One region of the Virgibacillus natechei genome, then DNA from elsewhere that is predicted to be linked to it. Evidence: riboswitches for the same ligand, from Rfam matches in the RefSeq annotation. Region 1 holds a riboswitch; the other holds the start of a gene.

Region 1 (3,539 bases):
TTACCAGTAGATCAAGAAGTGTTAATCAATGATTTGGCTGTTGATGGCTATCATGCATGGGGTCAGATGTACAATACAATTGTAGGAAATATGAGTGTTGAGATTGAAGAGGACGGGGAAGTTCATTCTTATTCAGTCGGGCAAGCCTCCAATAAATTAAGCAACCCTGACCGGTCTGTACGTAAGCATGTATTCGAGCAATTGGATAAAGCTTGGACAGGGAAGGCAGACTTATTTGGTCAGACGTTAAATCATTTGGCTGGTTTTCGCTTACAAACCTATAAACATCGCAACTGGGAATCTGTATTAAAAGAACCGTTAGCGATCAACAGAATGAAGAAAGAAACGCTAGATGCAATGTGGACGGCAATTATACATAATAAAACGCATTTCGTTAACTATTTGCAAAAGAAAGCAGATTTATTAGGGGTGGAAAAATTAAGTATCTATGATATTGGAGCACCCTTAACAGATTCAGTGAAAACATCAAGTTATACAGAAGGTGCCGAATTCATTATTGATCATTTTCGTGAATTTAGTCCGAAAATGGCTGACTTCGCAAAAATGGCCTTTGATAATCGCTGGATTGAAGCAGAGGATCGGGCAGGAAAACGACCAGGCGGGTTTTGTACAAGCTTTCCAGACAGTGAGCAAACCCGGATATTTATGACCTACTCAGGTACATCATCCAATATAGCTACACTGGCACATGAACTTGGTCATGCTTACCATCAGCATGTGATGAATGACGTGAATGGATTGAATCAGGGATATGCGATGAATGTTGCTGAAACAGCCTCAACATTTGCAGAAATGATCGTTGCTGACGCCTCTGTGAAAAATGCGCAAAATAAAGAGGAGAAACGAGCACTGCTGGAAGATAAAATTAAACGAAGTGTTGCATTTTTTATGAATATCCATTCCCGGTTTATTTTTGAAAATCGTTTTTATGAAGAAAGAAAGCAGGGGTTGGTTTCTGTTAAACGGTTAAATGAATTGATGGTAGAGGCTCAGAAGGAAGCGTATAATGATTCACTTGAGGAGTATGATCCAAATTTTTGGTCGTCCAAGTTGCATTTTCATATAACAGGCGTACCATTTTATAATTTTCCATATACATTTGGATACTTATTCAGCCTTGGTATCTATGCCCATGCAAAGGAAAAAGGTGGCGACTTTGAGGATGATTATATTGCATTATTGCGTGATACAGGCAGCATGAACGTAGAAGGTCTGGCAGAAAAACATTTGAATGTAGACTTAACAAGTACAGCATTCTGGGAGAGTGCTATCCAGCTCTGTGTAAAGGATGTAGAAGCCTTTATGGAACTATAGAACGCTGCATTAAGGATAATTGTTCATTATTATTGTAATAATTTGATAAGTAAGATACAATACATGTAATAAAAAAGTAAATAAAAGCCTACAGGGGGAGCCATTTGGCTGAGAGTGAACGGTTGTTCTGACCCTTTGAACCTGTTAGTTAGTACTAGCGTAGGGATGGCGGTTTTTTGATGGAATAAAAAAGTAATGTGAGCGGATTCCCCATCAGGAATTACCCCCCCTTGGCATTGCTTTTTTTGTACTACTTTAATAAGGGGGGAGAAGTTTATATGAGTTCTAGAAAAATATTATTTTTAATCGAGGTAGCCATTTTTACAGCATTAGCCCTATTATTGGACATTATTCCATTTCTCTCGTTTAAAATCTGGGCTATGGGTGGTTCGATTTCATTTGCGATGATACCAATATTCATTATCGCGTTCCGTTGGGGCATTAAAGGCGGATTGCTTTCCGGTTTCTTGTGGGGAGTATTGCAGGTTGCTGTCGGAAACGCCTATATTTTACATCCAATTCAAGGCTTGATTGAATATGGGCTTGCCTTTACGGTGTTAGGTTTTGCAGGGGTATTTGCAAAACAAATACAGAAGGGCGTAAAAGAAGGAACAATAAAAACATACCTTTCTTACATTGCTTTAGGAGTGCTTCTAGGGACCAGTCTACGCTTTATTGCACATTATTTTGCGGGTATTGTGTTTTTTGAATCGGCAATTGAAGGGCAACCAGTCTGGATCTACTCGTTAGTCTATAATAGTTCTTATATGGTTCCTTCATTTATAATATGTTCATTAATCGTGTTCTTCTTGTTCCATAAGCAGCCAAAAACGTTACTGAACAGCGCATAAAATAAAATTATTATCTGCTCACATTAAGATAACCTCTTCTTTCTAGAGGTTATTTTTTTATGATAATGCGGGCTCCACATGTTGAAATCCCTCTCTATTTGTAGCGACCTTATTTCATCATGCATAGGCTACAGTACAATTCGCTATGAGGGGGAGGTAATAATGATGGATCTTAGTTTTGCACATTTGTTATATGGCTTATTTACACTTGTTATAATAGCTACCATGATTTTCAGATGGGGTATAGTACTGCCTTCGTTACTAGGCACATTTTTGATAGCTTGGGTATATAACGGGAGTCTAATTGAAGGATTTACAGCCATTTTTAATGCAAACCTTGTAGCTGCTCAAGAGCTTTTTAATATATTTCTAATCATAACTTTTATGTTGGCACTTCTTCATTCCTTGCGTGATCTGGGTGCTGATCGTAAAATGATTCAGCCTATCCAGAAATTGATGATTAACGGTCATGTTTCTTATTTTGTTCTTGTTGGCGTGACCTATGTTATTTCACTTTTTTTCTGGCCGACTCCAGCTGTACCTTTAATTTGTGCTCTACTTGTTCCCGCTGCAGTAAGAGCAGGTTTACCAGTAATGACAGCAGCAGTTGCTATCGCAATTGCTGGTCAGGGAATGGCTCTTTCTTCAGACTATATTGTTCAGGTAGCACCAAGTCTGTCAGCTACGGCTGCAGGTATTGACACTACTTTGGTTGCTGATAGATCATTCGTTTTGTCTTTAATAGCTGGTGGAAGTGCTATTCTTATAGCTTATTTCCTATACCGGAAGTCAATTCGCCCTAAAGATGACGAAGTAAATGAAATTGAAATGCAGAATGTGCAAGCTACTACAGAAGCAACAAATAAAGCAAAAACTACAAATTTGACGATGTGGAGCAAGTTATTTGCTGTATTGGTCCCATTAACGTTATTGGGTGTTGTTATTTACATGGTTTATGAAAAGCTTTTCTCAGGAAGAATGGGTGGACTTGAAGGGGGGGACGGTGCAGCATTTGTTGGAGGAGTTGCGGTTATATTATTATTGTTATCAACGGTAGCATTTGGACGTCAACATGCCCTTGATTATATATCTAACCATATTACTGAAGGTTTTGTATTTGCTTTTAAAGCAATGGGACCTGTTATTCCTATCGCGGGTTTTTTCTTCTTAGGCAGTGCGGATTTCTCCGCAGACATTTTAAGTTTGGACGAAAATCCGCCCGCATTATTGTTTGATCTTGTGGAATCTATTCAAACATACTTGCCTGAAAGTGCCATATTAGCAGCTTTTAGTATATTAATCATCGGGATAATTACCGGTCTTGATGGTTCAGGCTTTTCAGGATTACCCCTT
Region 2 (3,539 bases), 1.8 Mb from region 1:
GCTAGTTCGGCAAATATATGTAATAACACGAGTACAAAGGCTGTTACGATAAGTGCGGTTGTGATCGTTCCAAAGGAAAATAGAATGGCTAATCCACCGAATAGGGCGCTGAAGGCGTAGATGATCAGGACTGCTTTTCGGTGGCTGTACCCGCCGGCTATCAATTGATAATGGAGGTGCTTGTTATCAGCGATCATGATGCTCTCTTTATTATAAGCTCTTCGTACGATGGCTAACAGTGTGTCAAATATCGGTACCGCTAAAATGACAACTGGTATGATGAAGCCGAATAGTGCGATGTTTTTAAATAGACCAAGCATGGAAACGACTGCAATCATGTAGCCTAAAAAATTGGACCCTGTATCGCCCATATAGATTTTTGCGGGGTAAAAATTGTGGTATAAAAACCCGATATTTGCCCCGATTAAGACGATGCATAAATACGCGACCATCATTTGCGTGTCGATGAGCGCCATAATAAAAATACTGGCTAAAGCAAAGGTGGATACCCCTGTTGCCAAGCCGTCCAATCCATCGATGAGATTGATCGCATTGGTGATCCCAACGACCCATAGTACGGTAATGAGAACACTGAAGAAACCAAGATCAATCATACCGATAAATGGCAAGGTAATGCGTTCAATGATTAACCCCGACGAAATTAGAAAAGATGCAGCAATAAGTTGCCCAGTAAGCTTGACGACAGGCCTGATGCTATAGCGATCATCGAGTGCGCCTGTTACGAGGATAACAATTGCTCCAAGCAAAATTTCCGGTAAATGTTCATGAGCTGGCTGTAAATATAGCGCACCTAAAAAAGCACCAATAAAGATGGCTATTCCACCTAGTCTCGGTGTAACTTCTGTATGTATTTTCCTTCTATTTGGCAGATCAACTGCTCTGAGTTTAATCGCCATTTTTTTTACGGGATAGGTTACAAGTAACGTCGCTACTAATGCAATTAGAAACGCGATAAATAGTTCGACATAATTAAACATAGAGTTCTCCTAAAATTCGTGATGACTATCAGCGATGTTATCGTTTATGATCTTCCTCCGATTATAGCGAATACGTACATACATATGCAAATTTAACTTTATTCGACAACATCAGATCATCCTTGTGCCCATTCTTCGAAAAGCGCTTTACATCTCCGCTTATTCTGTGGCATACTATTTTTTAACGTGTTATAATGTTCGCAGGTTCAAAAGTTTTTTTGATCCGATACAATAATTTTCATTCATGTAGGGGGGCCGGTTTTGCTGGCTGAGACTGTATCCGTAAGATACTGACCCTTGGAACCTGATCTGGTTGGTGCCAGCGGAGGGAACATAGTCATATTTTACACGAGATGATGATGTTTATTCCCATGCGCTAAGGGCTAACCTTTGGCGCATTTTTTATATGGTTGAAAAACAGCGGTTTATTTAATGGGGAGGAAGAAAAATGAAGAAGTTATATTTTACATTCGTAGCACTATTATTGGTTGTTCTCGCGGCTTGTGGGGATGGTGGTGGACAATCTGATGGCGAAGGAAATGACCTAACACCTGTTTCTTTTGCGCTGGACTGGACGCCGAATACAAACCACACTGGGATTTATGTCGCGAAGGAAAAGGGTTATTTTGCAGAACAAGGATTAGATGTTGAAATTATGTTACCTGGTGAAGCTGGAGCAAATCAACTGATTGCATCAGGTGAGGCTGATTTCGGTGTAAGTTATCAAGAACGTATCACACAAGCACGTGCGGAAGGGTTACCACTCGTTTCCATTGCAGCTGTTATTCAACATAATACGGCTGGTTATATGTCACCGGTTGATAAAGATATTACAGAACCTGCTGATTTTGAAGGCCGTATTTACGGTGGTCTTGGCACCCCTCTTGAAGAGGCGAACATGGAGACGATTATGAACCAGGAAAACGCTGCTATTGATCAAGTAGATTTCATCAACATTGGCGATGCGGACTTTTTCACTGCTGTACAACGTGATGTCGATTTCTCCACTGTTTATTATGGCTGGACAGGGATTGAAGCAGAATTAAGAGAAGAAGAAATGAACATGGTCTACCTTCGAGATTTTGCGAACGAGCTCGATTTATATACACCAATTCTAGCAACGAGTGAAGCAATGATCGAAACGGACACGGAAACTGTTGAGGCATTTGTACATGCTGCAACACAAGGCTATGAGGATGCCATTGAAAAGCCAGAGGAATCCGCTGAAATCTTAATCGAACAGGAGTCAGATCTAGATCCGGATTTGGTTTATAGTAGTCAGGAATGGATATCTCCAAGATACCAGGATGACGCGGAAAATTGGGGTGTACAAGAGGCATCGAGGTGGGAAGATTATGCTGATTGGATGTTTGAAAATGGGATAATTGACGAGGAAGTGGAAGCAGGAGATGCATTTACCAATGATTTCTTACCGCATAAAGCAGAATAAGGGGCGTTGTTAACATGGGGATGACGATGGATACATTAACGGGGAAATACCGATGAAAAACATGTTGAAAAGAGGATGGCGGCCGCTGATTGCCATCCTTATCTTTATTGGCTTCTGGCAGCTCGTCACCATTGTTTTTGACATAGAGGACTGGATACTTCCTGCTCCAACCGACATCGTTCTCGAGGGAAGAGATGTTTTACCCGACTTTCTTCCTCATTTCTATGCAACGCTAACGTTATCTGTTTCGGGACTTCTTATTGGAGCGACAATTGGCTTGGTCATAGCCGCCCTTTTACATCTTTTACCACGTGTACGGGAAACGTTTTATCCATTTTTAATTTTATCCCAGAACGTGCCGACTATTGTACTTGCACCATTGCTCGTCATTTGGTTCGGATTTGGCTCCCTACCGAAATTAATCGTTATTACGTTGGCTTGTTTTTTCCCAGTCGCCGTTTCTGCTATAGGCGGATTCCAGCAGACCAACCGGGAATTGCTTCATTATATGAAAATGATGGGTGCGAGCAAATCACAGCTATTCTGGAAATTGGAATTACCACACGCCCTGCCTGCTATTTTTTCTGGTTTAAAAATAGCAGGCACCTACAGCGTGATGGCTGCCGTTATATCGGAATGGCTTGGAGCGCAAGAAGGAATTGGTGTGTTTATGACATTAGCTACTTCCTCTTACCGGACACCTCGTGTGTTTGTAGCGATCATCGTTGTGATGTTGCTCAGTTTAGCTATTTTCGGGCTCATTATTTTACTGGAGAGACTCCTGATACGATGGCAAAAGAAAGGAGAACAACGATGAATCTTTCTATAAGGGATGTCAGCAAATCCTTTGGGGATAAACAAATACTAGATAGTCTTTCATTTGATGTAGCGGACGGAGAATTCGTATCCTTAATTGGGCCCTCTGGAAGCGGAAAAAGTACATTGTTCAGCTTAATTGGTGGATTATTAGCACCTGACAGTGGTGACATATGGATGAACGAAGAACGGATAACGAATAAAAGCGGTACTATTAGCTACATGCCGCAGCAACCTTCCCTTTTCCCGTGGCGTACCATCATGCAAAACGTACT

The links. Region 1 has a riboswitch for thiamine pyrophosphate ahead of thiT (energy-coupled thiamine transporter ThiT). Riboswitches for the same ligand answer to the same signal wherever they lie in the genome.
Region 2: it holds a riboswitch for thiamine pyrophosphate, as region 1 does, so the genes downstream of both, OLD84_RS16885 (ABC transporter substrate-binding protein) here and thiT (energy-coupled thiamine transporter ThiT) in region 1, are expected to answer to the same signal.

Annotation. Positions count from the first base shown of each region.
Region 1 covers NZ_CP110224.1:1,544,436-1,547,974, forward strand. The annotation lists gene OLD84_RS08090 (M3 family oligoendopeptidase) at 1-1,335, shown strand, start outside; TPP riboswitch at 1,419-1,518, shown strand; gene thiT (energy-coupled thiamine transporter ThiT) at 1,614-2,186, shown strand; gene OLD84_RS08100 (hypothetical protein) at 2,352-3,539, shown strand, end outside.
Region 2 covers NZ_CP110224.1:3,366,384-3,369,922, forward strand. The annotation lists gene OLD84_RS16880 (glycosyltransferase family 4 protein) at 1-998, opposite strand, end outside; TPP riboswitch at 1,237-1,346, shown strand; gene OLD84_RS16885 (ABC transporter substrate-binding protein) at 1,447-2,448, shown strand; gene OLD84_RS16890 (ABC transporter permease) at 2,501-3,265, shown strand; gene OLD84_RS16895 (ABC transporter ATP-binding protein) at 3,262-3,539, shown strand, end outside.